Regions from separate parts of the Paenibacillus sp. USHLN196 genome, predicted to be linked through region 1. Evidence: riboswitches for the same ligand, from Rfam matches in the RefSeq annotation. Region 1 holds a riboswitch; the other holds the start of a gene.
The links. A riboswitch is a leader RNA that binds a small molecule or an ion and turns the genes downstream of it on or off. The one in region 1 is predicted to bind glycine.

Region 1 (10,811 bases):
CCTCCGACGACCGCCAGCATCGTCATCAGTGGCACGTTGTAGGCTCCGAAACCTCCGCCGTCAACGGGTGTCATCAGAATCATCGGTTGTGCCCATGGATAATACGGCCCATATGTCGCTGAGTTCACGATGAGAATATTTGGTACGGTCAGGGCAAAATTCAGTGCGAGTGGTGCAGCAAAACTGCTCCACACCAATGATACGAACATCTGCAGGGCAGCAAGTGGTACACAGGCCAATAACCCAAGCAGTAATTTCCCTACCAAGAACCCCCAAGGGATCGGCTCCGTGATGCCATGAATCAACCCTGCCAGCAGAATGGACATCAGTAACAATGCTTGCGTACCCGCCAGAAGCATTAGTACAATCGTCAGTTTGCCTGCATACACGCCTGAACGTGTGAGCGGTAACACGAGCATCTGCTTCCACCCTCCTCCTGCATGCTCGAAACGGCAGACAAAGGACGTGAACACGCCGGTCAGCATCGGTAACAGGAGCAGTCCATGCAGGAAGACCATGGTGGTCATTAATACCTGCCAATTCCCCGACGGAGTGGACAACAGTCCGATCAGCAGCGCAATGAGTGGACTCAGCAGGACCAGGAGCCATATGGGGGATTTGCCCATTTTCAACCGTTCAGCGGACAGAATTCGGAAATACGTTGTCGCAAAACTCATATCAGGCCACATCCTTCCGACTGAAATGCACCATACCCAGCAACAGAATCAAGAGTCCCAGACCTGCACCCATGCCTGCATACAGGTATGGATTGGGTCCATTCCAAGCCATCTGTGGCCAAGCTAGTGGAAAGTTCGGCGAGATACTGAGTGCGAACATGCCCGTTATTGCGAGAACGATGCCCAGTGTCACGGGAAGTGCCTGATTCTTGTTTACCATGGTGAGCCATAACTCCAGTGACAACACCGGAAGCGCACCAGCCAAGGGTAGCAACCCCAGCTTGATCGCATGCGTCCAAGGGATCTCACTGGCATGGAATCCGAGGATCAGACCCAGACCTATAATCCCTGCAGTTAGCAGCAAACAGGAGATCACCAGCAACACACAGGCAAGCAGAAACTTGGCTAAATACACGGCTGGTCTGGGAATCGGCATCGCGAGCAGCTGTTTCCATGATCCCTGTTCATGCTCGACATTAGCGATCATGGAGCTGAGAATGGTTGCTCCCAGCATCAGTGACAACGGTACAAAGACAACCACATTGCCGAGCAATCCGCCCCACAGGTTATCTGCGTACTGCTCTTTCAGATAGTCCAGACGCAAACCGAAGTTAAGCGCCTGCATCGCGATCAATCCAAGAGGAGCCAGGAAAACGAGGAACCAGATTCCCTTCCCTCGAATCTTAAGCCAATCCGAAGACAATGCACGTCCCGTCATATGGATGCCCCCTCGCCAATGACCCGCATGAACAGATCTTCCAGAGACTGACGTTGTTCCTCCACACGATACACATCATGATCCTGCTCAATCAATCGGCGCACAAGCAGTGCAACCGAAGGGTTATCCATATAGGGGAATGTTAACGTAGAACCTTGTCGCTGACCGAATTGACCCTGTTCTCTGGCCAGCTTCATGGCCTCTTCCGGCTCGGAAACCGTTAACCGAATCGAGCTGCCCGTCTGACTATGCAGACTCGCAATAGTATCCTGAAGTACCATCTTGCCTTCACGGATAATGCCGACGCGGCTTGCCATCTGTTCGACTTCACTGAGCAAGTGGCTGGAAACAAGTACGGTAATGCCATGTTCCAGAGGCATACGCTTGATCAATTCCCGAATCTCCTGAATGCCCGCAGGATCAAGCCCATTCGTCGGCTCGTCCAGAATGAGCAGCTCCGGTTCACCCAGCAAGGCGCTGGCTATACCAAGGCGCTGCTTCATGCCAAGGGAGTATCCCTTTACCGAACGTTTGGCATCCTTGGTCAGATCTACAATGGACAGCACTTCAGCAATTCTCGATTTCGGTACATTGATAATCCGGCGCAGTGTTTCCAGGTTCTCCACCGCATTTAGATGTCCATAATAAGACGGATATTCGACCAGTGAACCAACACGGCGCAGAATGTCCATGCGATCCTTGCGGATGTCCTTGTCGAAGACACGGATCACGCCTTTGGTTGGTTTAATCAAGCCGAGAAGCATGCGAATCGTTGTGGTTTTACCGGCACCATTGGGACCGAGGAAGCCGTAGATATCTCCCTTTTTAATATGCAGATCAAGTTCACGGACCGCTGCACGGTCCCGGTATGTTTTCCATAGATTAGCCGTTTGAATAATATTTTCACTCACTGTATGATCACCTCAGAACTATCGTAACCGTCCAAGGTTAAAGCCAAGGTAGTCTCCAGTTTAAGTTTAGTTTAAAAAAAACTACTCCCCTGGTTTGTGGCTTCCCGCACCACTGTAGATATATGTTCGGACACCCGCTTCGGAGCTGTCTACCCGCTTGCGCAGTCCCATCTCACGAATCAGCAGGTCTACAATGGATAAGCCAAGACCCGTACCTTTCGTGTCAGAATCCTGTTGCAGTCCAGGACCCCGATCCTGAACAACAATGGCCGTCTCGCCCTGAATCTCCTGCGTTGTTATGCCGATATACTTTCCGCTCGCAGCATGACGGATCACGTTCTGAAACAGATTATCGAGAATACGCCGCATACCCTGTTCATCCATTTGCCATATCAAAGGTTTCTCCGGCAGGTCAATATCAATCTCGAATTGTTCTCTCTCCCAGACCGGATACCATGAGGCCGCCGTCTCTCTGACGATCCGAAGCATATCTTTCTCTTCCAGTTTCAGTGTATATTTCCCGCTCGTAAGCAAATTATAGGATAACATGTTGTCAATGAGGCCGCCGAGATCCTCCATCTTCGCTTCCATGCGCTGTAATGAGTGGATGCCTTGTTCGCTGAGGTTTTCTTTATGCAGTGCATGCATATGTCCTCGAATTACCGTTAACGGCGTGCGAAGATCATGGGAAAGCCCGGCAATGAGGCGTTTGCGCAATAGTTCTTCCTCGCGTTCCCGGTGATGACTGTCAGTGAGTTGATGCACCATCTGATTAAATGAATCCTCCAGCTGACCAATCTCATCCGACTGACGAATGTCAACCGGAAGTGGAATGCCTGCCTTGCCCGGGGTCATCATTGCCGTCTGCAACCGAATAAGCCTTTTGCGAATACGTGCGAAGAAGAGAATCGACATGATAATGAAGATCAGAAAGATGATGGTCATTACGATACCGAGATACAAGAGTTCCATCGGCCAGTTACTCTGTCTCATTTGCAAAAGCGACCGCGGAACTTCAATGATCATGAATCCCTGTCCTTTGTCCTGTTCATTTCCACCAATATATGCAACGACGGTCAGTGGATCGCGAAAGGAAGCTTCTTTCATGAATTGCACCGTATTGTTCACATTCCATAAGGCTGGAATATGAGTCTCGGTCGTTTGCCCGGAATCCAGTGACCATCTCAATGTCGTGTCTGTCAGGCCATCCGGCGATGGGGATTTCAGAAGCGTTACATCTTCACCCCCAAGAATAAAGACGGTTTCGCCGCTCGTATTCACACGATACATGGAAGATTTGGGATACGTGCCATGTAATTGCTCCAATCGGGCCCTAATCTCTTCCTCCGAAGCACCATCCAGGTTCTCCGCTTCACGCGACCAAAGGTTACTGATCCGGGTAACGTCACCGTAAGGTGCCTCTCGGTCCGTGTTCGTATTATTCACTACGACAATATAGATAACGGATATGATTGGAAGGACAACAGGCACAAACAATATAGCCGCCAGGATCAGGATAATGTATCGGGACATCAAAGACCGTCCAAATCGAAGCTTTCCCTGCCCGGTTTGCTTATAATTATGATCCATGCTCTGTTCTCCTTTCTTGCTCTTCCGTGCTCTGAACCAGTGGATCATGGCTTCTTCACACGATATCCAACACCACGAACTGTCTGAATAATAACAGGGTTAGCCGGATCAAGCTCCAACTTTTCGCGCAGATGTCGAATATGTACCATTAAGGTCTTGTCCCCATCCAGATATGGCTCGTTCCATACGGCTTCATAGATCTGCTCTTTGGTTCGAATCATGCCCATATGTCGTAACAGGTAGGCGAAGATATGGAACTGTTTGCCCGATAAAACAACCTCATCCCCCGTCTCATCATTGACGATCCGGTTATCTTTCTCATAGATCGAGAGATGATCCAGCTTCAAGGCCGCATCGGATGAGATCGCAGTCCCTGCCTTCCGCAGCTGAACTTCAATTCGGGCAGCCAGTTCATCGGGGTGAAACGGCTTGGTCACATAGTCATCGGCAAAATCAAGACCATGCAGCTTATCGTCAATAGACGTTCTCGCCGATAACATGACAATAGGAATAGCCGGATGTTCTTTTTTCAGTCGCTGTCCGACCGTGAATCCATCCAGCCCTGGCAGCATGACATCCAGAATGATCAATGAGCAGCCAACAGCAGCTTCAGCTGCACCTTCACCACTTCCGAGCCAGATCACTTCATAACCACGCTCCTCCAGATCAGCCCTTACCCATGTTGCAATTTCCGTGTCATCTTCAATGTATAACAGTTTAGTTTTCATACGCGCATTCGTTTCCTTTCTACACCAGTTGGGTTAATTATATCTTAATCATTAGCTTGCGTGATGTCATGTCATACCAGTCCACGAAGTACATAACATGTTTACAAATAACGGGAGGGAACTTAATATGCTGCTGGAAGCCATCTATCATCAACCGAAGCGGAACTGGGCCTATGCCTACGATCAGGATACAATCCGCCTGCGTCTTCGTTCCAAAAAGAATGATCTGACCGAGGTATACGCACTGACAGGGGATAAGTATGCATGGGATGAAACCAAAGCCCTGGTTCCTTTAACCAAGTTTACGACAGACTCCATGTTCGATTATTACGAAGGTGAAGTGAAGCCTCCTTACCATCGGCTGAAGTACTCTTTTCTATTAAAAGACGGAGACGAGCAGATCTGGATGACCGAGACGGGCTTCCAGGAAGAAGAGCCGGACGATCCGGGCCGCATGTTCCAATTCCCCTACATACATGCCGGGGCCGTATTCACACCCCCTGAATGGGTGAAGGATGCGATATTCTATCAAATTTTCCCGGAACGATTTGCCAATGGCAACCCGGATATCAATCCGGACAATGTAGAACCCTGGGGCGGCGAGCCAACACCGTTTAATTTCTTCGGTGGTGATCTTCAAGGCGTAATCGACCATCTCGATTATCTCAGTGAACTCGGCATCAACGCGATCTACTTCACCCCCATCTTCGAGGCAACGACCAATCATAAATATGATACAGAAGATTATCTGCGGGTAGATCGTCACTTTGGAGACGCAGATACCGTCAAACGACTGGTTGAGCTATGCCATGCGCGTGGAATTCGTGTACTGCTCGACGCCGTGTTCAACCATTCCGGGAAGACCTTCGCACCATTCGTCGATGTGCAGAAGAACGGAGAACAATCCAAATACAAGGACTGGTTCCATGTACACGAATTCCCGCTGGATGTGAAAGATGGCATTCCTACGTATGAGACATTCGGATTCGAAGCGCATATGCCGAAGCTGAATACGGAGAATTCCGAGGTGAAGGCCTATCTGCTGGAGGTTGCCGAGTACTGGATCAAGGAAGTGGGTGCGGACGGATGGCGGCTGGATGTTGCGGACGAAGTGGATGATGCATTCTGGCGTGAATTCCGTCATGTAGTCAAGGCCGCTAATCCGGAAGCCTATATTCTGGGTGAAGTCTGGAATGAGTCCTCTGCCTGGCTGCAGGGCGATCAGTTCGATGCTTCCATGAACTATCCTTTTACCGATGCCGTAAATGCCTTTTTTGTGAAAAATACGATGCAGGCCGAACAGTTCGCGAACTCCATCGGTCGACAGTTATCCCGCTATCCGCTTCAGGCCAGCCAAGTAGCATTCAACTTGCTGGACAGCCACGATACCCCGCGTCTGCTCACCCTGTGTGAGGGCGATCAGCGCAAGATGAAGCTGGCTGCACTATTCCAGTTCAGTTACATGGGTGCTCCGTGTATCTATTACGGAGACGAGATTGGCATGGACGGCGAACATGATCCGGGTTGCCGGAAATGCATGGAATGGGACGAAGCGAAGCAGGACCGGGAGTTGCTCGACTTTTATCAGAAACTGATCTCACTACGTCATGCTCATCCCGCCCTGCGTGCGGAAGGCACCATTCGTTTCCTGCAGGCTCGCCCCGATGGCAGCCAACTGGTACTCGAACGGCAAGACGATGAGGAACGCATCCTGATCTTGTTCAATCGTTCAGAGGAGACAGCCATTGTCGAACTGGAAGCAGGAGACGGGGAATGGACAGAGCTATTCGGCGGAAACCATCGTACTGCCAAGGATGATGGCGTGCTTGCCATTGAATTGCCTGCGTATGGATATGCTGTACTGAGTACGGCTGTGAGTCAGAGATCATCTTAATACACATACATCTATCAACACATTTTATGAAATACATCCTAGCCTCGCCTCATCACAAAACAAGCGTCCTGCATGACCTGGATTCAGGTTTGCGGACGCTTATTTTGGGATTAGCCGTTATGCATATGTCGCAGTATTATTCTCTCGGCATAGCCTGTTGTCAGATTAAACCTGGGAATCAGGTGTTTCCGGCTCTGCACGCTTTGCCTTCGGTTTGGCCAGCTTTTGCATCATTTTGCGTCCCGTTGGTGTCTGGGCCAATCCGCCTTGGGCTGTCTCCCGGTGTCGGCTCGGCATCGCACTGCCTACTTCCAGCATGACGTCGATGACTTCGTCTGACGGAATGGCACTACGCACACCGGCCAATGCCATGTCGGCCGCAGCCAATGCTGTGACGGCACCCAGTCCGTTACGGACGATGCACGGAATTTCGACGAGACCTGCGACTGGATCGCAGATAAGGCCAAGTGTATTTTTTAACGCCAAGCCAACGGCATGAACGACCTGCTCCGGTGTACCTCCACGCAGTTCAACCATGGCACCCGCAGCCATACCAATCGCAGAACCGACTTCCGCCTGACAGCCACCCTCGGCACCAGAGATAAATGAATTGTTCGCAATAACATAACCGATTGCCCCAGCACAGAACAACCCGTTGACCAAGTGTTCGTCCGTCCAGCCAAACCGCTCCTGTGAACTGATAAACACACCAGGAATAATGCCGCAGGAACCGGCTGTTGGTGTTGCCACGATGCGGCCCATGGAAGCATTCACTTCGGATACACACAGGGCATACGCCATCGCAAGTGCAGAAGCATCACCAGAGCAAGTCTCACCTTTGCGAATGTACTCGGCCATTTTCTTACCGTCTCCACCCGTTAACCCACTGCGTGATGTGGTATCTTCCGTTAACCCCTTCTGTACCGCTTCCTTCATCACTTGATAATAGTCTGACATCTGCTGCACAACGTCCGCTTCAGGCGTATTCGTTTCTTGGACCTGCTCCTCAATCATCAGCTGAGCAATGGTTTTGGATTCCGCTGTACAGATCGTATTCAGTTCGTGCAGATGTTTAAACCGCATCCGAATCAACTCCTCTCTTCAAATCAATGACACGAATGTCCAGTACATGGTCGAGCGAACGCAGACGCTTCAACATATCCGGATTAGGCACGCCGTCCATCTCCATTGCCGTCAGCGCTTCACCATCCCGAGCTTTCCGATCCACCTGCATATAACCGATGTTAACTCCCGATGAACTGATCGTAGACGTCACTGACGCAAGTACACCTGCTTTGTCAGCATGCCGCAGAACGAGTGTAGGGAATTCACCACTGATCTGGACACGAAAATCATTCATCGCATGTACCGATACGCTGCCGCCACCAATGGAAGCCCCGATCAAGGAGCAGGCACGTTCTCCATGCCATAACTCAATTTTGACCGTGTTCGGATGAGGAGCAGGCAGGCCGCTTGTATAAAACTCAACCTCCATGCCCGCTTCTTCTGCGTATTGCTCGGCATCCGGGATACGCGGATCGTCTGTGACATAGTCCAGCAGACCGCCGATCAGTGCCAGATCCGTGCCGTGGCCCTGATACGTATCTGCAAATGAACCGTACAGCGTCAGTCGTGCCCGATCCGGCGTACAACCGAGCCACTGACGAGCAATTCTCCCTAACCTTGCTGCTCCAGCTGTATGTGAACTTGAAGGCCCCGTCATCGACGGGCCAATAATTGAAAACACATCTTTAAATCGCACCTTATAACCCTCCAATTGTATTCGTCATTTGCATCCAGATTCCATGCCACAATGTTCCTTTTTTACTGAATGATGACATCAAAAAAGGACAGAAGAAGGCCCCAGGCCCTCTCTCTGTCCTCGATACCTGAGAGTTTCATGATCAGCAGTGTCCAAGGACAAGGTGAATGCCTGCGATTACAGGCAAGGTCACCGGGCTAACTGATCATATACCCCTTGGGTGGCGCAGTTCGCGCACTCTCCAGAGTTGCGTCCAACGATGGTACATTTACCTGAGAGATTAACCACTGCGCCGGGTGCGCAGCAGCTTGCTCCTTCGGTGCCTGAACTCTAGCCATTTTACTCGGCCAACCCAGGTCTCTCCCGCTCGTTATCATCCGCTGTATGGAACCATTTCTGAACTGATGTCAGAACAGTAATGGAAGTCGTTATTTTCTTCTTCATTAAGATTAATCGACCGGAAGATCAGTGTCAACAAACTTAACGATTTCTTTGGGTATATTTCCCTAATTTCCTGTTGCATCGATGTAAAACAGAATGATTTGTCAGCTTTTATCACATACATACGATAAGAGAGCCTTATATAAAGCATATTTTTGTGTTCCTACAAATAACCCAACTATGTGCTTACTACTATCTATGTTGTTATCCACCAAACAGTTCGGGTGTTCTGGCAACCCTTATCTTTGAAGTACAGTTCTTCGATTTCCCAGCTGAATCCTTATATCAGGATTACACCTCATAACTCGTAGAAGATGCTCTCGTTCTGTACATAGGGTCTACAATACTTGCTGCACAGCTTCGGCATGCGGTCTTTCATCCATTCGTGTCTCGATTCATTTGCCATCTGAAAGGCATAATAACCCAGTGTAAAAATCAACATGAATCCTTCCATTAACCGCATATCCCGATCCGTTAGCGGTGCACTCTGTTTCGTGTAACCAGATAGAAACTGTTCACGCTCTTCCCGATTGAACATAAGTGCTGCCCCTCCAGCATCGAAAAGATAATAACCATAACCGTATAGACAAAAATCAATCATAGATATGCCCTCATCCGTTATCAGCAGATTATTGCGGGTAATATCCCCATGAATGACTCCCCATGTCTTTGTATCGTACGGATATGTTTCTAACTGCTCATTAATGTTCTCGAACGTTTCTCGAAGCAGATCAAAGTCTTCCGTTGTAAAAATCCCCAGTCTGACGCCTTCCTCCAGCTGTCCTAGCATGACCAAGTTCTCTTGAATGTTGCCATATGCCGGCCGTACCTTCGTTTGATCTAGCTGACTCATCTCTCTTCCTGTCCGCTGATGATCGTTGCTATCCACTATTCCTCTGCTTTCAACCGTTCCCTCAATGGCTTCGGGTTTCTCCTGTACGCGTCCATATTGATGAAGCGTCTGCAGTTGTGCCCCAAGATCATAGATCTGCTCTGTTGTCAGGCGCTCTCCCTGCTGGATGTCCCTGCCCTCAATCCACTCCAGTACCGTACAACAGGTCTCTTTCCCTTCCTCACTTCTCCATACCGTGACCCATTCACCTGATACATTGCGTACCGGATGTTGCACGCGTAATGCTGTCGTTGCGTTTAAATCATGAAGCAGATTCATCTCTGCCTCCAGTGCAGGAAGCGTATGTTGAATCCCAGACATACTTGCATATGCAGCTTGATGGATACGCAGCAGATACTTCTGCCCGCTCGCTTCATCCACGACATGGTACGTCAGATTCTCGTTGTGACGAATATAAGAAACGACAGGTTTTTCAATCGTGTAGTTCTGTATGATATCAGCTGCCATGTGGTCGTAAGACATCTTATCCGTAGTGATTATCAACATCTCCTTCGAAGTTATGTAAACGTTCTCTTCATACTGAATATCGTAGCATAATGTCTAACTCGCATACAGAAAATCCCACTAAAATTATAAATTAAAAAGCACAACCCCTGAACAACTGTCCAGGCATTGTGCTTTCTATTATCTCTATTTATTTCTTTATCTCTATTACTCTATGTTACACTCCATGATCCAATTAACCGAAACGTCCCATAATGTATTCTTGCGTTAGGCGATTGTCCGGGTTCGTGAAAATGTGCTCTGTATCCCCGTGCTCAACCATACTTCCCAGATAGAAATAAGCCGTGTAATCCGAGATGCGTGCCGCCTGCTGCATGTTATGGGTAACAATGACGATCCGCAGATCTTTCTTAAGCTCGGTAATCAATTCCTCAACCTTACCCGTGGATACTGGATCAAGGGCAGATGCCGGCTCATCGAGCAGCAGAATCTGTGGTTCAACAGACAAAGCGCGAGCGATACATAGACGCTGCTGTTGTCCGCCGGAGAGAGACAGAGCTGACTCATGCAGTCTGTCTTTCACTTCATCCCAGAGCGCAGCACGGCGCAAGCTTTTTTCCACAATTTCATCCAGTGCCTTCTTACTCTTCGTACCACGGTAGCGGGGGCCAAACGCGATATTGTTGTAGATGGACTTATGAAAAGGATTCGGCTTCTGCCACACCATGCCAAT
Region 2 (10,811 bases), on a different contig from region 1:
AGATCAGCTTCTACAACCGTTTGGGCAACCGTCTCCAGCTGGGTTCCATCGATTGCATTTACGCCTGTAACGGTCTCCTGATCCTTGCTCTCGTTAGCCAGTTCCACCGTGTACTGTCCCCGTTCCTGAAGAGCGGTTACCAAGGTCTGATTCACGTCAGAGAAAATCACTTCATACCCTGCACGGGAGAGAATCAATCCAATGAACCCACGTCCAATGTTACCTGCGCCAAAGTGTAGAGCCTTCATAGTTCCATTTCACTTTCCAGAATAGCGATAACTTCTTCGGCTGTTTTCGCCAGACGCAGGGCCTCCATATTCTCATCCTCAGCACAGATCACCGCAATGCTAGTCAAGATCTCCATATGTTCCCCGCCTTGAGCCGCGATACCAATGACCATATAGGCTTTTTCTTCGCCAAAATCAACACCTTGTGGATACTGAATGACAGAGATACCTGTGGATAAAATGAAAGCTTTGGATTCCTTCGTACCGTGCGGGATCGCAAGTCCGTTCCCTACATAGGTCGAGACAATCTCTTCGCGTTCAATCATCTTCTCAATGTAATCAGCAGTAATATGTCCCGCATCCTTCAGAATCTGTCCTGCCATACGAATCGCTTCATATTTGTCCTGAGCCGTTGCATTCAAGATGACTTTATCTGTTGTTAACATACTCATCATTTTTGGCCTCCAATTTCGGTTTTACTGCGGTAAAATCCAACCAGTTCCTGGGAAAGGTAATGAATGAGTTCATCCCTGATTCCCTTCTCCAGCAATGCAATCATTTCTTCCTGCAATAACAGTGCACTAATCTCACTGAGAACCTCCAGGCTTTCCTTGGATAATTCTCTGGGACCGAGCATCAAGAGGATATGGGTAACTCCTGCCGGATCATCCGGTGTACGAAGGAGTGGCTCAGTGAGCTGAAATAGGCTGATAGACGGCCTGTAGATACCCTCACTGCGTGTATGAAACAGCGCAAGTCTTGTGCCGGGAATCTTCTGACTCCCCACCGCTTCACGTGCCTCCAACCGTTTCGCAATCTCCTCCGGTTCCTTCAACACACCAGATCCATGGAGTACGTTGCACATCGCATACACGGTCTTATAGAAACCGATATCCTGGTTATCCAGCGGGTACACCTGAAACTTTCCAATAATCCGAACGATTTCAACCAGAAGAGCTTCCATTCCGTCAGGGTTCGAGTAACGACTTGTCGTCTGAATCTCTGTTTCAAGCGGCTTGTTATGCTGCTGGCGTTGTAACGTTGTTGTTCTGATAAAATGACGCAGCCGCTCACTCTCTTCTGCCGTGAGCAGTGGGCTCACTTTGTAATACTGATGCTCATCCATCGGCAGATCGACAGTGGATAACACCAGGTCATATTCATCTGTAGGGATTCGCGTAGCTTCATACCAGGACACGCTGTCCATGATCCGAATCTCGGGAATCTCCTTCGTCAGTCGACTGGAAAGCATACGTGATGATCCGATTCCGCTTGTACACACAATGATCGCCCTGATTTCCCGTTTCAATGCACGCAACCTCTCAATGGAAGCTCCAAAATGCATGACCAAGAAACCAATTTCCTCATCCGGAACTTCCACACTCGGCCAAGCTTGATGCACGGATTTTTTGACATCTTCGAAGAGTGAATCATAATCCTTGCGAATCTGCTGCAGCAACGGATTACGAATGATCTGCTGTTCTTCAATTCGCTCCATTACAGGTTGCATATGACCAATCAGACCCTCACGAAGCAAACGATCCTCATGAAAGGCATAATGAGTTCTATCCTGCATCTGATCAATCAGTGAATGTACCCTGTCCAGTAAAATCAAGTCGTCTATAGGCAACAGCCGTGAAGAGTGAATGCGTTGTTCTGTCTCAATTAGTAGTCTGTGAAAATAAGCCTGCTCATCTTGGGAGAATGTCAGCCCCAGCTGGGTGGATAGAACACTGCACAAGCGGGAAGCCAGATAAGGTGAAACCTTTATCTCACCCTGCTCTGCAATTTCATCTCCCTTCTTCTCCCGGGGAGATATACGGCCAATGCCAAAGCCTTTACGAATACGTACAACTGCTACGGATAATTGAATCAGCAGCTTCATGTATTGCCGTTCCGGGATGTTCTCCAGCCATTCGATATCCGGCTGCCATAACGCATTTTCGACCTTTAGCACATCACCATGTCCAATCATATCCAGCAGTTTTTGGTTTACGATGGAGCCTCCTTGTTCTGGCTGTCTTCCGAACAGATCAGACTCATCCAGAAATTCGAGGGCAAGTGCAGCAATGGCTGTGCGATGAAACGTCTCACTTCCGTTAATTTTGACACCATATCCACGCCTGCGAACCAGCTTCAGTCCGGCCTGAAGAATCCGTGACTCCAGATCGTCCAGATCAGTGGTTACCGTGGACACAGTCACTTTCAGATCCGAAGCAAGAGCAAGCAACTTCACAGGCTCCGACTCATCAAGCAGGATGCAAAGCATGAAGAGCTTACGCTCTTCTGGCGTAAACTCTACATATTCTTTACCCTCCAGTTGCTGTCGCAATGCAGTCAGATCATCCGAACCGGAATCAATTCGAATACCGGTTCCTGATTTTTTTTCCAGTCTCATGCCCAAAGGTTCAAGCCATTGTTCAATCATTTGAAGCTCGCGATGAACCGTTCGGGTACTGACTTTTACTTCAACGGCGATTTCGCCGGCAGTGACTTCATGTGGATGCTCCAGCAGAAACTCCACGATTTCACGTTGTCTTTTGGTAATACTCATATCTCAGCCTCCGGCTCAGGGAAAACGAATGCGTGCAATTACTTCAGACGTTCAACGAGCGCATCATATTCCGGGCTTTTCAGGAAGTTGTCGATGGATATATGTTCTGCATTCGGCGCCACAGAGCGGGCACGATCCGTTAATACTTGTTGTGTGATCACCACATCTGCATCCGGCGGGATATCACTGATGGCCGTATTGGTCACCGTAACGTCAATCCCCTCAGCCTTCATCTTCTTGCGTAGAATGGAAGCGCCCATGGCACTCGATCCCATACCTGCATCACAGGAGAAGACGATCTTCTTCACATCTGTTTTCACTGTAGAAAAGGCCGTATCCGCAACTCTGTCTGCTTCACGTTGATTAGCCGTAATGCCAGCGTTTGGCACGGTTCCTTGACTCTTCATGTCTTTCATCCGACTGGATGCGGACTCCAGATCTTCGTCCTTTTGTTTACCCGTTTTCAGCAACAATGCTGCCACAAGGAAGGAAACGACCGCTGCTACAAGAACCCCTGCGAGCATTGGGAGATATCCACCTCTTGGTGTTAAAAGGAAATACGCGATAATACTACCCGGTGATGGTGCTGAGACAAGCCCTGCGCCTGTAAGCATGAATGTTAATGTACCTGCGACGCCACCCGCAATTGCGGCAAGAATCAGAATCGGTCTCATCAGAATGTAAGGGAAGTAGATCTCATGAATTCCCCCGAAGAAATGAATGATAACGGCACCTGGTGCAGAAGATTTGGCCATTCCGCGTCCGAAGAAGCAGTAAGCAAGCAAGATACCAAGTCCCGGACCCGGGTTGGATTCAAGCATGTATAATACGGATTGCCCTAATTCTCTTGCTTGATCTGTTGCAATAGGCGTAAGAATACCGTGGTTAATTGCATTGTTTAGGAACAATACTTTACCCGGTTCGATAATCAGGTTAACCAGCGGCAGCAAGCCCAGATTCATTAAGCCTTGCACCCCGGCAGACAATACTTTGCTAATTGCTTCTACAGCAGGCCCGATGCCCAGTAGCGCAAAAATGCCCAAGATTCCGCCAATAATACCAGCTGAGAAGTTGTTAACCAGCATTTCAAATCCGGCTCTAATTTTACCTTCGATCGATTTATCGAATTTTTTGATGATCCATGCTGCCAGAGGTCCGGCGATCATGGCCCCGAGGAACATCGGAATATCGCTACCCACGATGACCCCAATGGTCATAATGGCACCCACGACACCACCACGCTGGCCATGCACCATCGTACCCCCGGTGTAACCGATTAACAGTGGCAGCAAATATTTGATCATCGGATCTACTAGCTGGGCAAGCGTCTCGTTAGGGAACCAGCCTGTTGGAATGAACAGAGCCGTAATTAATCCCCAGGCGATAAATGCGCCCATATTCGGCATGACCATACCACTCAGGAATCGGCCGAAGCGCTGAACCCCTACCCGTAGCCCACCTTTGGAATTGGACGATTGGTCCAAATTACTCATTGTATTATCCTCCTTGGATCAAGTGATTATGATTTATGAAAGGGGTATCATTTCTCCCCTGCTGTAATCCTAAGCGAGAATGCTCTCCTGTTCAATGAAATGAAAGCGTACTTTCGTCATGAACAATGATGACAACATTAGGTTATGTAATCGTTTTTATCTATGCATAATGGCTGAACTCATTGGTACATAAGGCTTTTCTTGCCTATGACTTTTATCATTTCCAGAATCATTTTCTAACCTATAGCTTGGTCCAATCAGGTGATTTACATCCACAATCTGCTTCAATCCACATTCAAAACCATTGTTGGAAAGCACAAAAAACCTGTGTAAGCTATCAGGCTCACACAGGTCGAACAATATGAAGCTCATTTCATTTGGTTATAAAATATATGTTAATAAGTACAAGTTTGTTAAAACTATTCTTCCGTATGTTTGCGATACGCATCTGCATTCATCAATGTGGACAATGCTGCAGACAGATCTCCCTCAACACGAATCTCGATCATCCAGCCTTCCTCGTAAGGAGAGCTGTTTACCAGTTCAGGTGAGTTCTGCAACGAATCATTCACCGCAATGATTGAACCAGTGACTGGAGAAAACAAGTCCGACACCGTTTTGACCGATTCGATCGTTCCAATGCTATCTTCGGCTTTTACATTGGATTCAAGGTCAGGCAATTCCACAAACACAATGTCACCCAGCTGATGCTGCGCGAACTCGGTAATGCCAATACGTACAGTATCCTCCCCTACGGTTTGCACCCATTCGTGCTCTTCACTGTACAGGAAATCACTTTTCAATTCGCTCATCGATATCCGCCTCGCTTTTCATTAATGAGTGCATGCGTTCTTTGACCTTAACCTTTTTCCCAGAACATAGCGTATGATATTTTTGAATCAAATGTCAAGATACCTCACAATTTATTTGCTGAAAACCTCTAAATCCTGTAACCGGATTACACTCTTTTTTTCATATACTGGTGAATATTAGAATAGTAAGCGTAGTCTTTTTGGATACACGAACAATAATAGTGAATATAAATTAAACATTCGGTTTTTAATCATTATCTATGATATCGTTCTTGACATCAGTAGTGGATTCACGTTTTAATGAGAGGAGTAAATGTGTTTATTGGACTATGTTATACCCGCGGATGAATGTAAAGGGAGAGATTACCCGTGACACCCGATTCGGGATGCACATGAGGTAACGCCGAAGGAGTAAACCACCGATAAGCGGGGGTGAATCTCTCAGGCAAAAGGACTTTTACGGGACGCAACTCTGGAGAGCATCTATTCGCCCTGTGCGGGCGTTATGATCACCCAAGGGGAAACCTGCTGCACAACCGCGGCGGGGTAACTCTCAGGTACAAGGGACAGAGCCTTAGAATACAGCGTGCTACTTGGCATGCCGATTCTTTGGCCTGTCCTTTTCCTTTTTCCCAAAAAACGAAAAACAGGATTCAGATCGGCGCTGTCATAGCTGCCTTACCATACTTATGTGATGAAATTATCTAGCTGAAAATTTAAAAATACCTGGTTCATTGATCCACGATTGTATATCCGGCCGGCTGACGGCCCATGACGAGGTGATTTGATGTCCGATTTGCTTAGAACACCACTCTTCCCACTGTATCAGCAATACGAAGGCGTACGGTGCATTGATTTTGGAGGCTGGGAACTTCCGGTACAATTTAGCGGAATCCAGAAAGAACATGAAGCCGTACGCGAGCGCGCTGGACTGTTCGATGTATCCCATATGGGCGAATTCACAGTACAGGGTGAGCAGGCTGAAGCATTTTTGCAACAAATGACAACTAATGATGTGACCACGCTGGTTCCCGGTCAAGCTCAGTACACCCTCATGTGTTATCCGGATGGCGGTGTGGTGGATGATCTGCTCGTGTATAAGCTGGAAGATCAGCACTATATGCTCGTGGTTAACGCCTCCAACATCGACAAGGATTGGGCATGGCTGCAAGAGCACCTGATCCCTGGCGTAAGCATGACCAACGATTCGGAGCAGACGGCGTTGCTCGCCCTGCAAGGTCCACTAGCTGTAGACATTATTGAAAAAGTTACAGATACGGATGTATCCACGATTGAACCGTTCCGTTTTGTACAGGATGCCGAAGTATGTGGAGTAACATTGCTGTTGTCCCGTACCGGTTATACCGGTGAAGATGGATTTGAACTATATGTATCTGCGGACCAAGCCGCTGCGGTCTGGAATGGACTAATGCAGGCCGGAGAAGGTCACGGACTGGTACCAGCAGGCCTCGGTGCTCGGGATACACTGCGCTTTGAAGCAAGGTTACCACTGTATGGACAGGAATTGTCGGCAACCATCTCTCCGCTTGAGGCTGGCGTTGGCATGTTTGTGAAGCTGAACGCTGGACCTTTTATCGGACACGAAGCCTTGTTACAGCAGAAAACTGACGGGCTCGCCCGCAAACTGGTCGGCATCGAAGTGCTGGAGCGTGGTATTCCTCGCCCCCACTATCCAATTTACGCCGAAGGCGTACAGATTGGTGAAGTGACAACCGGCACGCAATCACCTACATTGAAGCGTAATCTGGGGCTTGCCCTCATCGACAGCAAATACGCTGGGCTGGGAACCCCGCTTGAGATTGAGATCCGCGGCAAGAAACTAAAAGCCGAGGTTGTGAAGACCCCTTTTCATAAACGGACACGTACGTCGAAGACACCTACTCAAGGAGCTGATCAAGCATGAGCAAGCACCGTTACATTCCCATGACTGAGCATGATCAGAGCGCCATGCTCGCAACCATCGGTGTGGATACGCTGGAGGATCTGTTTCAGGACATTCCGCAGGAGATTCGTTATCAGGGCGAGCTGCCCGTATCCTCCAAACTTGATGAATATGCGCTGACACGTCATATGTCCAAACAGGCTGGCGCCAACGCCAATTTCGAAACACACGCCAGTTTCCTCGGCGCAGGTATATATGATCATCATGTTCCTTCCGTCATTAATCATGTCATTTCCCGTTCCGAGTTCTACACCGCCTACACACCTTATCAGCCTGAGATCAGCCAAGGTGAACTACAGGCCATTTTCGAATTTCAATCCTACATTTGTGAATTAACCGGTATGGCTGTGGCCAATGCCAGTATGTATGACGGTGCAACTGCCTTTGCCGAAGCAGGAAACCTGGCCGCAGCGGCAACTCGTCGCAAACAGCTCATCGTATCCCGTACCGTTCATCCGGAAGCCCGTCAGGTATTGCAGGCGTATGCGCACGGATTGAGTCTGGAGATTGTCGAGATTGGTTATAAGGATGGCGTCACTGATTGGGATGCCCTGCAAGCCGCCATATCGGACGATACCGCTGCTGTCATGATCCAGAGTCCGAACTTCTTCGGTGCTGTGGAAAATGTGAAGCAGGCTGCCGACCTCGTACATGCGCACAAGGGCCTGCTCGTCGTAAGTGCTAACCCGCTATCGCTGGGTCTGCTGGAAGCTCCAGGCAAGCTGGGTGCCGACATCGTAGTAGGCGATGCGCAGCCCCTCGGTATCGCCGCTTCACTCGGCGGCCCGACATGTGGATATTTCGCCGTATCCCAGCCTCATATGCGCCGAATTCCTGGCCGAATTGTAGGACAGACCACGGATCGCAACGGCAAGCGCGGTTTTGTACTGACATTGCAAGCACGTGAACAGCATATCCGCCGCGAAAAGGCGACATCCAACATCTGTTCCAACCAGGCTTTGCTTGCACTCAGCGCATCTGTCTATATGTCCATCATGGGGAAACAAGGAATGATCGATGTAGCGGATCTAAATCTGCAAAAGAGCCATTACACCCTGAATACATTAACTGCGATTCCTGGTGTTAGCCTGACGTTTAATGCACCAACATTCAATGAGTTTGTGATTAAACTTCCTGAAGGAACAGACGTGGATGCACTTCAGCTGAAACTGCTGGATGAGGGCTTCATTGGTGGCTACGAACTCGGACGTGATTATCCGGAGCTTGCCGGACATATGCTGATTGCTGTTACCGAACGACGCAGTAAGGAAGAGATTGACGAATTCGCACGAGCATTGGAGGGATCGCTGTGACTCAGGAAACGACGACAACACCGGCACAAGGACAATCTGAAACGAGTACCTCTGTCTCCACTTCGGCTCAATTTGTGACAGAAAAATTCAACGCACAAACCTTATCCCCTGCACCGGAGCAAGCATTGATCTTTGAACTCAGCAGCCCTGGACGTGTCGCTTATTCCCTGCCAGAATGTGACGTTCCTCGTCAGACTGCCGATACGTTGATTCCCCGGGAAATGCTCCGTTCAGAAGCAGCGGCACTGCCGGAAGTGTTCGAGGTAGATGTTATTCGACACTATACTGCTCTGTCCCGCCGCAACTTCGGCGTAGATAACGGATTCTATCCACTAGGCTCTTGTACGATGAAATACAATCCAAAGATTAATGAGGATGTTGCACGTTATAACGGTTTCGCCAAAATCCATCCGTACCAGCATGAATCCAGCATTCAAGGTGCACTTGAACTGTTATATACTTTGCAGAACGACCTTGCAGGTCTGACAGGTATGGATGCGGTGACCCTGCAACCCGCCGCGGGTGCCCATGGAGAATGGACTGGACTCATGATGATTCGTGCCTACCATGAAGGTCGTGGCGAACAACGTACCAAAGTCATTGTGCCCGATTCTTCGCATGGTACCAATCCGGCAAGTGCAACCGTTGCAGGATTTGAAACTGTGACGATTCCATCCCGGGCAGACGGACTGGTTGATCTGGATGCACTCCGTGCAGCCGTCGGTTCGGATACGGCGGCATTGATGCTGACAAATCCGAATACACTTGGTTTGTTCGAGAAAGACATTCAGGAGATTGCATCCATCGTACACCAGGCTGGTGGTTTGCTATACTACGATGGCGCGAACTCCAATGCCATTATGGGCATTACCCGTCCGGGTGATATGGGCTTTGACGTGGTGCATCTGAACTTGCACAAAACGATGAGTACGCCTCATGGCGGTGGTGGACCTGGCGCCGGACCCGTCGGCGTGAAGAGCCGTCTGGTTCCGTTCCTGCCTAAGCCGATGGTGATCAAAAATGATGACGGTATGTATGCATTCGATCGTGAAGGCGATCAATCCATTGGCCGGGTGAAAGCCTACTACGGTAACTTCGGTATATTGGTACGTGCCTATGCTTACATTCGCACCTATGGACCGGAAGGCTTACGCCGTGTCTCTGAATGCGCGGTACTGAATGCTAACTATATGATGGCCCGTCTCGCCCCTTACTACGAGATTCCATATCCTGGCGTATGTAAACATGAATTTGTCATGTCTGGACGGGGGTTGAAGCAATATGGTGTACGCACACTTGATGTTGCCAAACGATTGCTTGATTTTGGATATCATCCACCAACCGTGTACTTCCCGCTTAACGTCGAAGAATGCATCATGATTGAGCCGACAGAAACCGAAAGTAAAGAAACGTTGGATGGATTCATTGATACGATGATACGGATTGCCAAAGAAGCGGAAGAGACACCTGAATTGGTACTGAACGCACCTTATGGCACACCGGTGACTCGACTCGATGAGACTACCGCGGCCCGCAAACCTGTACTAAACTGCGCTTGCAGTTAAAACTAAGTGAGTTTCTAATCCATGCTCTTGCTGATGTTAACTACACCAGTAAGAGCATTTTTTGGCTAGACATTACAGGACTTTTTCCTCGTACTCCCCCTTTATTTCCTATACATTTACGCAACAAAAAAAGCCGATATCCACATGATTCGCGGATACCGGCAAAATCGCTGCATGAATACAGCTCATTATCGGAAAAAGAAAAACCTCAAATCCGGAGGAAACCCCGGCAAAATTACGCTTGAATGCTTTGAACCAATTCAACAACTTGTTCAGCCGTTTGCATATCCAGAGCTTTAGCAGCCAGTTCCTGCATATCCGCACGGGACAACTTGGTGATCTGACTACGAGCTGGCAGAATGGATGTTGCGCTCATGCTGAACTCATCCAATCCAAGACCGAGCAACAATGGAATTGCTGTTTCGTCTCCTGCCATCTCACCACACATGCCTACCCATTTGCCTTCACGATGCGCTGCATCGATAACCATTTTAACCAAACGCAAAATGGCTGGGTTGTAAGGTTGGTACAGATACGCTACTCGTTCGTTCATACGGTCAGCAGCCATCGTGTATTGAATCAGATCGTTCGTTCCAATACTGAAGAAATCCACTTCTTTGGCAAACTGATCCGCGAGAACTGCAGTCGAAGGAATCTCGACCATGATTCCGAGTTGAATGCTGTCAGAGACAGCAATACCTTCAGCAACCAGCTTCTCTTTCTCTTCGAGCAAGACCGCTTTTGCTTCACGGAATTCACCGAGTGTTGCGATCATTGGGAACATGACACGCAGGTTGCCATGTACGCTTGCACGCAGCAATGCACGCAATTGTGTACGGAAGATATCCAGACGGTCCAGACACAGACGAACTGCGCGGAAGCCG

Region 2: it holds a riboswitch for glycine, as region 1 does, so the genes downstream of both, gcvT (glycine cleavage system aminomethyltransferase GcvT) here and sdaAB (L-serine ammonia-lyase, iron-sulfur-dependent subunit beta) in region 1, are expected to answer to the same signal.

Annotation. Positions count from the first base shown of each region.
Region 1 is NZ_JBBCYH010000009.1:139,824-150,634, reverse strand. It holds gene WFI24_RS21610 (ABC transporter permease) at 1-677, opposite strand, end outside; gene WFI24_RS21605 (ABC transporter permease) at 679-1,395, opposite strand; gene WFI24_RS21600 (ABC transporter ATP-binding protein) at 1,392-2,306, opposite strand; gene WFI24_RS21595 (sensor histidine kinase) at 2,388-3,896, opposite strand; gene WFI24_RS21590 (response regulator transcription factor) at 3,941-4,624, opposite strand; gene WFI24_RS21585 (alpha-glycosidase) at 4,752-6,518, shown strand; gene sdaAA (L-serine ammonia-lyase, iron-sulfur-dependent, subunit alpha) at 6,684-7,601, opposite strand; gene sdaAB (L-serine ammonia-lyase, iron-sulfur-dependent subunit beta) at 7,591-8,280, opposite strand; glycine riboswitch at 8,393-8,527, opposite strand; glycine riboswitch at 8,532-8,656, opposite strand; gene WFI24_RS21570 (phosphotransferase enzyme family protein) at 9,020-10,081, opposite strand; gene pstB (phosphate ABC transporter ATP-binding protein PstB) at 10,314-10,811, opposite strand, start outside.
Region 2 is NZ_JBBCYH010000015.1:78,328-89,138, forward strand. It holds gene WFI24_RS27910 (mannitol-1-phosphate 5-dehydrogenase) at 1-248, opposite strand, end outside; gene WFI24_RS27915 (PTS sugar transporter subunit IIA) at 245-679, opposite strand; gene WFI24_RS27920 (BglG family transcription antiterminator) at 679-2,781, opposite strand; gene WFI24_RS27925 (PTS mannitol transporter subunit IICB) at 2,820-4,274, opposite strand; gene gcvH (glycine cleavage system protein GcvH) at 4,694-5,086, opposite strand; glycine riboswitch at 5,431-5,553, shown strand; glycine riboswitch at 5,557-5,658, shown strand; gene gcvT (glycine cleavage system aminomethyltransferase GcvT) at 5,874-7,010, shown strand; gene gcvPA (aminomethyl-transferring glycine dehydrogenase subunit GcvPA) at 7,007-8,362, shown strand; gene gcvPB (aminomethyl-transferring glycine dehydrogenase subunit GcvPB) at 8,437-9,927, shown strand; gene ptsP (phosphoenolpyruvate--protein phosphotransferase) at 10,163-10,811, opposite strand, start outside.